DNA from 4 places in the Neobacillus sp. Fa239 genome. Region 1 is predicted to be linked to each of the others. Evidence: riboswitches for the same ligand, from Rfam matches in the RefSeq annotation. Region 1 holds a riboswitch; each other region holds the start of a gene.
The links. Region 1 has a riboswitch for S-adenosylmethionine ahead of ACZ5XR_RS11860 (ACT domain-containing protein). Riboswitches for the same ligand answer to the same signal wherever they lie in the genome.

Region 1 (3,177 bases):
ACATATTCCCCCATCAACTATTGGTTTACTTGTATGCTAGTCTATGAACAAATAATAAAAGCTCAGTGTCTTTGAAGTTCTGACTGCCCAAGTGCCCAGAGGTCCTTCGCTCCAACATAGGTGTTACCTTGATGGAAGTGCAATTTTCTTACACTTAAGAAGGCATTACCCTTCCCTCATCGCTACTACGACCTCATGCGCCAGTCCTAAATCATCCTACCATTTTCTATTAGCCTCTTATATGATAGGTCTTTATTGGTTAGTACCTTCCCAATTTGAAGTAGGACCTTCCCGTCGTTATCTCTGAGAATCTTTCCACAGATGCCAGAACCCATACCCCGGCTGCTCTTACGGTGCATTTGACCGTTTCTTCCCGTAAGACATCGGTCTTCCCCCGTTAGGCAAAGGTCGAGGCTATGCAAAACATCCCTCGAACAGTTTCTTAGAGGGGCGTAGATTTCGGGATTGCAGTATTCGTTAAATCCTTCTGGCCTCTGTGTTTGCTCGCCACACAGACTGTTCCGACCTTTTTCTCTCTGTGTAGAATAGGCCGCCGTGACTTTTACTTCCAAGCAGAACGTAGTTCGTTACCTCCCCACGCATTGGATATGCTAGTCATCCGAATCGGTCAATTGATGACAGGAGACTTTCACTCCATAAGATTCTCAGCCTTGACGGCTGCTCCACCTAACTGTCTACGCTTAAAGACTAAAGTTACCTTTAGCCCTCCAAGACTCGCTACGAGCGAATGGCTAGTTCTTACTCGGCGGGAATCCCACCCGTTATATGATACGACCTATGCTCGGCCGCACAAGCACCCGTTAGAACAACAAGCTAATATATTATTAGGTGAATGTTTTTTTTTTTATTTAATTCTTTTATTGATCTTCTCAACGCAGATCTATCTTTTTTTCCTAGGACCTACAATTAATTTGATTGCTGTTTTATTTTCATTATTGATTAAAACATCTGTAAATGCAGGAACAAAAACCAGATTAACACCGCTAGGAGCTACGAATCCTCTTGCAATCGCAATGGCTTTAATCGCTTGATTTAAAGCACCAGCTCCAATCACTTGAATCTCTGAATTTCCTCTTTCACTTAATACACCTACAATTGCACCTGCAACTAAATTCGGATTTGACTTTGATGATACTTTTAATACATTATCCATATAAATTTTTCCCCCTGTTATATAATCGCTTGATATGATCACTAGAAAGAATGTAATTAACGTATCTTTAATAATATTCAAATTCAAATCAAGCAGAACTATTGAACTGATTCCTTTAATCTTTTTTGTGTTATCCTGCCCCTTTACTCGAATAAAAAATTAAGCATCCCTTGTTAAAGGAATGCCCCCTTTAGTTTAACAAGGGCAATACGCATTTTATCAAATGATTTCTTACCAATGTACTAGTTTTAGGATTGACGAATAATTATCCTTCTGATATATTATTATAAATAATTAAAGTCCGAATATTAAAAACTCTTATCCAGAGTGGCGGAGGGACAGACCCTATGAAGCCCAGCAACCTTCAAGTTTTACTTGAAAAGGTGCCAATTTCTACAGAATTATTTCTGGAAGATAAGGGGAGGAATGCAATAGTTATGACCTCTTCTTATTTATTATAGAAGAGGTTTTTTTGTGTTTGTAATATAAACGAGGAAATAATAAAAAGTTAATGACTATTAGGGGACGATGAGATGAAGGGTGTAAACTTTAGAGAGAGTTCATTAGCATCAAATACGTTAGTAAAAACAAACTTAAAAAATACAACTCAACCTGCAGTCTCAGGTACTAAAATGACTAATACTTATGATAATAAAACTGAACCAGTAGTCGAAATCTCCAGTGAAAATAATTTTTGTAGTATTTATGTCAACAAGTATAGAATGAATAAAGAAGTTGGGTTTGGAAGAAAGCTGCTTCAGATCCTTGAAGATTTTCAACTTTATTATAGGCATATACCGACGGGGGTTGATGCTCTTCATCTTGTTTTACATGAAAATCAATTAGATCAGATAATAGAAAGTGAACTAATACAACGTATTAGTACGGAACTTTCGGCAGATAAAGTGACTATTGAACGTAATCTTGCTTTAATTATGCTTATCGGAGGAAAAAAGCATCATAATGTCGACAGCATTGCCAGAGCAACGAGGGCTCTTGAAAAAAAAAGAATTAATATTGAAATGATACATATGAATCAAGGACCATCTCAGATAAGTTTAGTATTTGGCGTGAAGGCTCATGATGAAAAAAGAGCTGTTGCAGCAATCCATAATGAATTTTTTGCAAGTGTGTCAGTTTGAAATATTAATGATTTCCAACAGGTAATAAAAGGGCATCTAATTATGATTAATAGATGCTCCTTTTCTTTTTGTTTTCATTAACGATATCTTCCTATTAAATTAACCTGCCATTTAGTCCAATAAAAAAGGGATTGCCGCAGCGTTCCCGTTCTTAACCACAAGCACTCGAATAGCTTAATAAGAAGTATCTATATCTTGGTATCAAACAACGAAATTTGTTCTGTTGCAATTTTTACATATGAACCAATAGGATAATTGTTTCCAGTTAATTCGAAAATGACTATGTTACTTCCCATTCTCAGGACTGAAAATCCATCAGATTCAACCGATTCCAATACTCCTGATAAATAAATATGATTATCATCACTTGTTATTTGGCTAATTTCTTCATCAATATCAATAATTTGCTTTCCCCATTCCAGAATTCCTGGAATATCAATCTCTATAAAATATTCGAAATTCAATATTGGTTTAGTTCCAACCCATTTTCCTTCGGCACTGCCATATGGCGAATTAAACTTTACAATATAACCATCTTCTAATTCTTTAATATACTTGACTACTATTATTTTCATTTTTATTCACCTATTACATTGGTCTTTTCTTCTAAAATTCAATATAAATCTTGTTTTTCCTTGTTCAACTATTCTGCTTCGTTAGCTCAACAAGCATAAAGTAGGGAAACCTTTCTCAAGGCTTCCCCCTTATCAAACCGTACGTGCCCTATTAAGGCATACGGCTTACCAAATGTTACAATTTAATCAAGAGGATGCATTCCAGCCATTTTGCATCTTTTGGACACGGTGAGGTGTGAAATACTCCTCACCTTTTGCTTTTGCTCGTTTGATTCGATTCTGAATG
Region 2 (3,177 bases), 1.8 Mb from region 1:
ACCAATATCACTTTTCTCATAAAGTTCTACCAGAATGGTTTCAATCTCCTCTTTTGGAGCATCAAAATGAACATGAAACATATTGGAAACCGGCTTTAGTGGAAGTGTTTTAATTGCATGACATTGATTAAAATGGCCTGCAAGTTCTTTTGCTTCCCGGTAATACTGCTCCATTTTCGCGATCCTTTGATCAAAATAAAAATCTGCACTAATTATATACGGATAAAGGCTGATTAAATCCCCACCATGACGCCTTTTCCAAACTTTCGATTCCTCAATAAAATCCTTTTCTCCTGCCAGAATCGCCCCTGCAATTCCGCCAATTCCTTTATAAAATGACACATACACACTATCAAACAGACGACAAATTTCAGCAGCTGACTTTTCATAGTAGGGAAGAATTTCAAATAACCTTGCACCATCCAAGTGTAATTTGATTCCTTTCTCATGACAATAAGCCGAAATCGATTCCAGAGCTTCATAATCTGGTAATTGACCGCCAATCTCACGCTGGGGCAGTTCAAGCAATAAACAAGCAATATCCTCTTTAAGCCCAACAACATCTTCTAATTGAATTAAACTGTCTTGATCAGCAAGCAAAATCGGTTCAATATGATGCAGCTCTTTTAATCCGTCCTCTTCATGGATTTCCAAATGGCATAACGGATGGTAAGCGACTTTCTTTATTCCTTTTTGATCACACCAAATTCTTAAAGCAATTTGCTGGGCCATCGTACCACTAGGAAAAAATACAGCTGTCTCCTTCCCTAAGTAATCAGCCATCTTCTCTTGGAACTCCTCGATTATTTTTCCTTTCCCATAGATATCGCTTTCCTGCAAACCATCAAAATCATTGAAAGCTGCTAGTAATGTTTGAATGTCTCTTGGGTCATGCCCGACCACTTGATACGTGGTTTGCTTAAATGCTTCTAATAATGGATTTTTTTCGTTCATGTGAATTCTCTCCCTCTAATAAGACAACCTATAGATTAAAAATCGTTCATTTGAATTATGTTCATATAAATCCGGCAATATAACTTCCTGTTTGAATTCAAAAGGGGTTTGATTTTCCAGAAAATAAATATAATCCTCTGAAGGGTAATATAAAACCAGTTCTATCTCCCGATGGGACTTCTCCACAGAAAGTAAGATATTCTTTATGATTCTCATAAAAATTTGGATGGTAAATGGATTAAAAAAGTAAAAGCAATTATCTAACGATCTAATTTCATACTCTTCCGCCAAGCAGCAATAAAAGTGTATTTTATTCTTGGCATCAATGTGTTTCTTAAGATAATTTTTTTGATTTTGGACAGCCTCTTGATAGAGAGCCTGGTTCATTTCAATGCCGGTCACATTGGCATTCCATAAATAATGAATATAAAAAATTAAACGTCCTTTACCACAGCCAAAATCAACGATATGATCACTGCTTTTCAATTCATATTGGTGAAATAAGGTTTCAAGGGCACTATAAGGTGTCGGCTCGTAGCGATGATAGTGCAATGAGGTTATAAATCCCTTTTGTTCTCCTCCCGTTTTGATATTCAGCACTCCATCTAAAAACTTTTCTTTCATTGCTTGACCTCTATTCAGGTGAAGTAGGATTCTATCTATTATGATAAATGATTTTTCTGAAATAATGCCAATAGATTTACTAAAAATTAAAAAATCATCAATTGAAATTAAAATTATCGGATTACTAATATTTTTTTAAAATAAAAAGATTGACAATAGTTTAATAATTTATTAACATCATAAATAAGTTAAAAACAGCTGAATAACTTATCCAGAGAGACTGAGGGACAGGCCCGATGACGTCCAGCAACCTTCATTAATGAAAGGTGCTAATTCCTGCAGAGTGACTTCATTCTGAAAGATAAGGTTGAGATAGAAAAGCCTCTTTCTGATTGAAGAAAGAGGCTTTTTCGTATATAGGTGCAAACAAAGGGGATTGATATAATGCTTGTTTTAGACGATGTACATAAAATTTATGGAAAAGGCAAAGAGAAAAAGGTAAGTGCCTTAAAAGGAATTAACCTTCGCGTTGAGAAAGGTGAAATTTTTGGTGTGGTAGGATTCAGCGGGGCAGGAAAAAGTACACTGATTCGTTGTGTAAATCTGCTGGAACGGCCATCTTCCGGGAAAGTGCTCATCAATGGAGTAAACCTTTTATCCTTGGCGCCAAAGGATTTACGCAAGCAGCGTAAAAAGATTGGCATGATCTTTCAACAATATAACTTATTAAATTCGAAAACGATTTTTCACAATGTGGCGATGCCGCTTATTTTAGAAGGCACACCTAAAAATGAAATTAAAGAGAAAGTCACAAAATTACTAGCATTTGTTGGCTTGGAGGATCGGATGAATCATTACCCAGATCAGCTGTCCGGTGGTCAGAAGCAAAGAGTTGGAATTGCCCGCGCGCTGACAACTGACCCTGATATTCTCCTATGCGATGAAGCTACATCGGCACTTGATCCAAACACGACCGAAGCCGTTTTAGAGTTATTACGAAAGGTACGAGATGAATTTGGCGTAACCATTTTAATGATTACCCATGAGATGAATGTCATCCGTGATATTTGCGATAAAGTTGCGGTTATTGAAGACGGGACCATCGCGGAGCAAGGATCGGTCATCGACGTGTTCACTGAGCCAAAAACAATGATCGCCCGAAGCTTTGTGAGGACCTTCTTAAACGATAATATTCCAAAGTCCGTACAAAAATTAATTAATGAAAGCAGCCAGTCAAGCTCCCATGGCATTTACCGAATTATTTTTAAAGGCAATTCAACCAATGTCCCATTAATCTCAAATACGGCAAAGCACTTTTCAATCGATTTAAATGTTCTTCACGGGATGGTAACAGAGCTTCAAGGTCAGCCATTCGGAAATTTACTTGTTGAATTCAAAGGTGATAAAGAAGAAATTCTTCGCGCCGTTCAGTATATTCGAGACAATGAAGCTGTTATTAAGGAGGTGTCTGAAGATGCCATTTGATTGGTCCTGGTTCTGGCCAGAGTTTTTAAGTTCAATTGATCAAACACTTTATATGGTCGTTGTAGCTCTGATTATTTCGGTCATTATTGGAATTCCAATAGGTGTGATTCTGGTAATTACAAGAGAGAACGGCATTTTGCAGAATAATATTCTATTCAATATTCTTAATGTCAT
Region 3 (3,177 bases), 2.0 Mb from region 1:
CTTGGATTGGATATGCTGCTCTTGTATTTTCCGTTAATGTCCCATCATCGTAATCAGCGACCCTTGATTCAGGATTGATGGTCACATTCTCTAATACTGTACCAAAGCGAATGGCGTCAAAAATCTGCGGTTCCTTTTCCCTCGTTAGGTTAATGCATTTCGCGTAACAGCCACCCTCGATATTAAAGACACCGTTAGCCGACCAGCCATGTTCATCATCGCCAATGAGACGGCGGGTAGGATCGGCTGATAGAGTCGTTTTTCCTGTTCCGGATAGCCCAAAGAAAAGGGCCACATCGCCTTCTTGCCCTACATTGGCTGAACAATGCATCGATAAAATATTATTTTCAGGAAGCAAATAGTTCATGACAGAGAAAATAGATTTTTTCATTTCTCCTGCATACTCTGTACCGCCAATTAAAACAGTACGCTGTTCAAAAGAGATGATAATAAAAGTTTCGGAGTTTGTCCCGTCAACAGCTGGGTTCGCTTTAAAGTCAGGCACAGAAATAACCGTAAACCCTGGATCATGGGATAACATCTCTTCCTCATTCGGACGAATAAATAATTGATGGACAAACAAATTATGCCAGGCATATTCATTTATTACTTGAATCGGAAGCTGAGTCTTTTTATCAGCACCAGCAAACCCTTTAAAAACAAAAATCTCATTTTTATCTTTTAAATAGTCTAGAACTTTATGATAAAGGTTTGTAAAAGCTTCTTCGGAAATGGACTGATTGTTTCCCCAGTCGATTTTATCTTTAGTGGATTCCTCAACAACAATAAATTTGTCTTTTGGTGAACGTCCTGTATATTTTCCTGTGGAAACCCGGATGGCACCGGTTGAGGATAAGGTCCCCTCATTGCGGAGTAAAATTTTTTCAACAAGTTGAGGTACGGATAACTGGGTCTGGACATGGCTTTCACTCAGTAATTGTTTTAACCCGTTTGGAATATGAACTGAATTCATTTTAAGAATCCTTCCTTTTTTAAGTTTTTTAAATGATCTCTTCTTGGTAAAAAGTATAACACATTTATTTTAATAGTCTATACTAATTAATAAAATAATTGACTTCAATACCACAATTATAAAATTAGGCAAAATTAATGATAATTTACATAGGATTATGCTTCTTTTATATGAAACAATGCGAATTTAGTATGAGTGATTGGGCAATTTTTAATTAAGATTCTTTTCAAAAAAATTATTGACATTGTTCGACAGCGTGGGGTAAGATTGAAAATTGAACGGATACTCTCTTATCCCGAGCTGGTGGAGGGACAGGCCCTATGAAACCCAGCAACCTGCAACAACGAAAATGATCAACAACGGAATTGCTTTATTATTCCATCACATTTTCCGAGCAAAGGTGCTAAACCTGAAGCAAGGCTTGACCTTGGACGATAAGAGTGAAAGGCGCGCAAATCTTTTGCTTTCAACCTTTCCTCATAATGGAAAGGTTTTTTGTATTTTGTGCAGTTAATTCGCTAATCATTTATTTCCATTGTGAAAATACACTAGGGATTGTTTTTCATAAAAACCCCCTATTAACTTCATACTACTAAGGGAATGAGTTCCGTATCATATTATTTCATTTTTAGGAGGAATTCAGATGTCAACAAAACGTCGTTTGTTTACTTCTGAATCAGTAACTGAAGGTCATCCTGACAAGATTTGTGACCAAATTTCTGATTCGATTTTAGATGCGATTTTAGCCAAGGATGCGAATGCCCGTGTTGCGGCAGAAACTTCCGTAACCACTGGTTTAGTCCTTGTAGCAGGGGAAATCACAACTTCTACTTATGTGGATATTCCAAAAATTGTCCGTGAAACGATAAAAGAGATCGGATACAATCGTGCTAAATACGGCTTTGATTCTGAGACTTGTGCTGTATTAACCTCTATTGACGAACAATCAGCTGACATTGCGATGGGTGTTGATCAGGCACTTGAAGCTCGTGAAGGTCAAATGTCTGATGAACAAATTGAAGCAATTGGTGCAGGGGACCAAGGTCTAATGTTTGGTTTTGCTTGTAATGAAACAAAAGAGCTTATGCCTCTTCCAATTTCTCTTGCACATAAGCTTGCCCGTCGTTTAACAGAGGTTCGTAAAGAAGAGATTCTTCCTTATCTGCGTCCAGATGGTAAAACCCAAGTAACGGTTGAGTATGATGAAAATGATAAACCTGTACGGATTGACACCATCGTAATCTCTACTCAGCACCATCCTGAAATTGCCTTGGAGCAAATTCAACGCAATCTAAAGGAATATGTTATTAATCCGGTAGTTCCAAGTGAACTAATCGATGAAAACACAAAATATTTCATTAACCCAACAGGCCGTTTCGTTATTGGCGGACCACAAGGGGATGCCGGCTTAACAGGACGTAAGATCATCGTTGATACGTATGGCGGATATGCTCGTCATGGCGGCGGTGCATTCTCTGGTAAGGATCCTACAAAAGTTGACCGTTCTGCGGCATATGCAGCCCGCTACGTTGCAAAAAATATTGTTGCAGCCGGACTTGCAGAAAAGTGTGAAGTACAGCTGGCTTATGCAATCGGTGTCGCTAGACCGGTTTCCATTTCGGTTGATACATTTGGTACAGGGAAAGTAAGTGAAGAGGTATTGGTGGATTTAGTAAGTGAAAACTTTGACCTGCGTCCAGCGGGTATCATCAATATGCTGAACCTTCGCCGCCCAATTTACAAACAAACGGCTGCATATGGTCATTTTGGCCGTATTGATGTTGACCTTCCTTGGGAGCGTACAGATAAAGCAGACAAGTTACGTGAACAAGCTTCTAATCGATAATATAGCAGGGAGTTGCATTTTTTCATGCAGCTCCCTTTTTATTTGACTAAGGATTCTAAAACAGGTGAAAACTGGATAATATCTTAATTATATTGGAATTCCAGATTGGGAGTGTTGGGTAATCATGTGTGGTTTTATTGGCTGCGTTCATGAACAAACGCAAAGCTACCGGGAAAATCAAAAACATCTATTTAAAAATATGAACGATATCATTACCCATCGTGGCCCGGATGATGATGGATTTTATTATGACGAGCATATTCAATTCGGGTTTCGCCGCTTAAGTATTATTGATATTGAGTCCGGACATCAGCCGCTTACCTATGAAAATGAGCGATATTGGATTATTTTTAATGGT
Region 4 (3,177 bases), 320 kb from region 1:
GCTTAAAAGCGCCAGGCTGATTATTTTTGCTTTTTGCTGCAGCTTTTCAGGTTTTAAGAGCAAGCCAATATAGCCGCCAATCATAAATTGCGAAATATTTAAAATCGATGAGGGCAGGAGCGGACCGTGAAAGCCTGAGATATTCATGACGGCAGTTCCTAAAATCGGTCCCAGCAAAAAGGGGGTTGGAAATTTTAATTTTTTTGCCAGAAAAGCCGAAACGATACCAATTAGTGCAAATAACAGGATGTTTGGAAAAAGCGGTTCTGCCGATTGGACTGTCGTCAAAACCAAGTCAGCTCCCTGTTGATTTTTAAAAAACGGTCCAAAAATAAGAAAGGGAACGAAGAAAATGATCATCATCAACCTTGCTACTTGAAGGAAGGTGACAGTCGTGATATCGATTCCTTTTAACTCTTCCGCAAAGATAATCATCTGCGAAAGCCCTCCGGGAATGCTTCCGGTCAGCACAGTCGGGTAGTCAACCCCGGTAATCTTGGAAACGAAAAAGGCGATCCCGGCGCAAAAAATAACGAGCAGAACCGTCATAAGAATCATGGATGGCAGCTTTTCAGCTATCTGAATTAGAGCGTTTTTTGTAAAGGATAAACCAATGGAATACCCGACAATAATTAAACCGGTATTTCGAATGTAAGTGGGCCAGTAATACGGAATCTTGCTAAATCTGGCCCCGATTAATACAGCGACCATCGGCCCGAGCAACCAAGGAATCGGCGTATGTAGAAGGTTAAAGAGGAGACCGCCAACGATAGCTGTAAATACCGTCACCGTAAACCGCAGGATTTTGTCATCAGCTTTAAATGTGTATTTTTTCAAAAGAAACCCTTCTGTCTAAGATAAATTTGCTTGGTTTATCATAGCATATCTTATTTATTGATACTAATTGTAAAGCTTATCGCAATGTGGAAAATTTTCCTCATCCAAAATCCATGAAAGTACCAGCATAGTGTGTAAAAACTGGTTGCAGCAGTCTCGATTGATCGAGGCTGTTTTTTCATGTGTTCCACCAATTTAAAAATTTTTTAAATTTTGTATTTTTTTATTTACATAAATCCTATGGGTATGGTAGGATTAATTCCAACGATAACTCAATACTTATCAAGAGAGGCGGAGGGACTGGCCCGTAGATGCCCGGCAACCTGCGAAGCAAGGTGCTAAATCCAGCAAAATGATGATCATTTTGAGAGATAAGGTGTTAAACACTAGTGAGATGCCTTTCCTATTCGGAAGGGCTTTTTTAATGGACGAGAGGGGGTTTGTAGCATGAGTGCTGCAATCACGTATCAAAATTGGAGTCAAATATCCGATAATTTCCAATTTGAAGATAAAACCAAGGGGGCACGTGCTGTTTTAGAATGGGCATACAATTCCTATCCGGAAGACCAAATCGTCTATGCCTCCAGTTTCGGAGCGGAAGCGATTGTATTAATTGACTTGATTCAGCAAATCAAGTCGGATGCTCATATTGTTTTTCTAGATACAGGCTTACACTTTCCAGAAACGTATGAGGTCATTGACAAAATCGAAGCCCGGTTCCCAACTTTAAAAATCGAGCGCAAGCAGCCAAAATTAAGTCTCGATGAACAATCTGCACAGTTTGGATCCGCATTATGGAAAAGAGATCCCAACCAGTGTTGTAACATTCGCAAGGTCATTCCTCTAAGAGAAACGTTAACGGCAAAACAAGCCTGGATTTCGGGTCTTCGAAGAGAACAGTCACCAACAAGAGCCAACACAGAATTCATCAATAAAGATGAAAAATTCCAGAACATTAAAATTTGTCCGTTGATTCATTGGTCATGGGATGATGTGTGGGCCTATATAAAGGAAAAAGATCTCCCATATAACACCCTGCATGATCACAACTACCCAAGCATCGGCTGTATTCCTTGTACGCAGCCAGTGGGAGTTGACGGGGACTCACGTGCCGGGCGCTGGGCCGGGATTGGCAAGACAGAGTGTGGTTTACACACGGATAAGTAAAGATGCCATTCGCTAATAGAATGAGGGAATTCGCTAATAGAATGCAAGAATTCGCTAATAGATGGCTTTGAATCGCTAATAGAAACGTAGAATTCGCTAATAAAGCTTTCATACGCAAATAAACCGGTTGGATTCGCAAATAAATGGCTTTAATTCGTAAATATACTGCTTCAATCCGCAAATAAAAGCATTATTTTTATAAAAATCAGTTGCGAAAGCATCTAATTATAATAAGAAAGGTATGATTCACTTGTCATTTTTACCAAAACCTCATGGAGGCAAACTAATCCAGGCCTATGATCCCAATTATGATATCAGCCAAATTGAAAAAGCGATCGACATCGACGCGATAGCCTTAAGTGATCTTGAGTTAATCGGGATCGGGCTATTTAGTCCATTAACCGGGTTTCTCGGAAAGAAAGATTATGAATCAGTTGTTGAGAAGATGCGGCTTGCGGACCAAACCATCTGGTCCATTCCTGTCACACTTCCGGTATCCAAAGAAACGGCGGCGACACTTAAAGTCGGCGAAGAAATCAAGTTAGTTTTTAACCAAGAAGTCTATGGAGTTATCAAAGTATCTGAATGGTATGAGCCGAATTTAGATAAAGAGGCAGTCGAGGTATATAAGACACTAGAAGTTGCGCATCCAGGAGTAAAACGTTTATATGAACGAGGCCCTGTTTATGTAGCGGGGGATGTGACGCTCATTAAAAAACCGGAAAAAGGTGTCTTCAGCGATGTATGGTACGAACCGAAGGAAACAAGGGCATTATTTGAAGCGAAGGGATGGAAGACAGTAGTCGGCTTCCAAACGAGAAATCCCATCCACCGCGCCCATGAGTATATCCAAAAAGCGGCATTAGAAACAGTCGATGGTCTTTTCGTTAATCCGTTAGTAGGGGAAACAAAGTCTGATGACATTCCTGCCGACGTCCGCTTAAGAAGCTACCGTGTCCTTCTGGAAAACTATTACCCTGCCGAGCGTGTCCAACTTGGAGTACATCCGGCGGCAATGCGATATGCCGGTCCTAGAGAGGCCATTTTCCATGCGATCGCCCGCAAAAATTTTGGCTGCACCCATTTTATCGTCGGCCGCGATCATGCCGGTGTCGGTAATTATTACGGTACCTATGATGCACAGCGCATTTTCAGCCAATTTCCTGAAGGCGA

Region 2: another riboswitch for S-adenosylmethionine. It lies ahead of ACZ5XR_RS03255 (methionine ABC transporter ATP-binding protein); the one in region 1 lies ahead of ACZ5XR_RS11860 (ACT domain-containing protein).
Region 3: another riboswitch for S-adenosylmethionine. It lies ahead of metK (methionine adenosyltransferase); the one in region 1 lies ahead of ACZ5XR_RS11860 (ACT domain-containing protein).
Region 4: another riboswitch for S-adenosylmethionine. It lies ahead of ACZ5XR_RS10275 (phosphoadenylyl-sulfate reductase); the one in region 1 lies ahead of ACZ5XR_RS11860 (ACT domain-containing protein).

Annotation. Positions count from the first base shown of each region.
Region 1 is NZ_AP041611.1:2,469,063-2,472,239, reverse strand. It holds gene ACZ5XR_RS11865 (stage V sporulation protein S) at 902-1,174, opposite strand; SAM riboswitch class I at 1,490-1,595, shown strand; gene ACZ5XR_RS11860 (ACT domain-containing protein) at 1,708-2,316, shown strand; gene ACZ5XR_RS11855 (hypothetical protein) at 2,505-2,891, opposite strand; gene ltrA (group II intron reverse transcriptase/maturase) at 3,078-3,177, opposite strand, start outside.
Region 2 is NZ_AP041611.1:702,057-705,233, reverse strand. It holds gene ACZ5XR_RS03265 (threonine aldolase family protein) at 1-954, opposite strand, end outside; gene ACZ5XR_RS03260 (methyltransferase) at 970-1,578, opposite strand; SAM riboswitch class I at 1,783-1,886, shown strand; gene ACZ5XR_RS03255 (methionine ABC transporter ATP-binding protein) at 1,963-3,003, shown strand; gene ACZ5XR_RS03250 (methionine ABC transporter permease) at 2,993-3,177, shown strand, end outside.
Region 3 is NZ_AP041611.1:4,447,664-4,450,840, reverse strand. It holds gene pckA (phosphoenolpyruvate carboxykinase (ATP)) at 1-973, opposite strand, end outside; SAM riboswitch class I at 1,261-1,414, shown strand; gene metK (methionine adenosyltransferase) at 1,617-2,819, shown strand; gene asnB (asparagine synthase (glutamine-hydrolyzing)) at 2,944-3,177, shown strand, end outside.
Region 4 is NZ_AP041611.1:2,149,076-2,152,252, forward strand. It holds gene ACZ5XR_RS10270 (AbrB family transcriptional regulator) at 1-837, opposite strand, end outside; SAM riboswitch class I at 1,114-1,215, shown strand; gene ACZ5XR_RS10275 (phosphoadenylyl-sulfate reductase) at 1,285-2,004, shown strand; gene sat (sulfate adenylyltransferase) at 2,246-3,177, shown strand, end outside.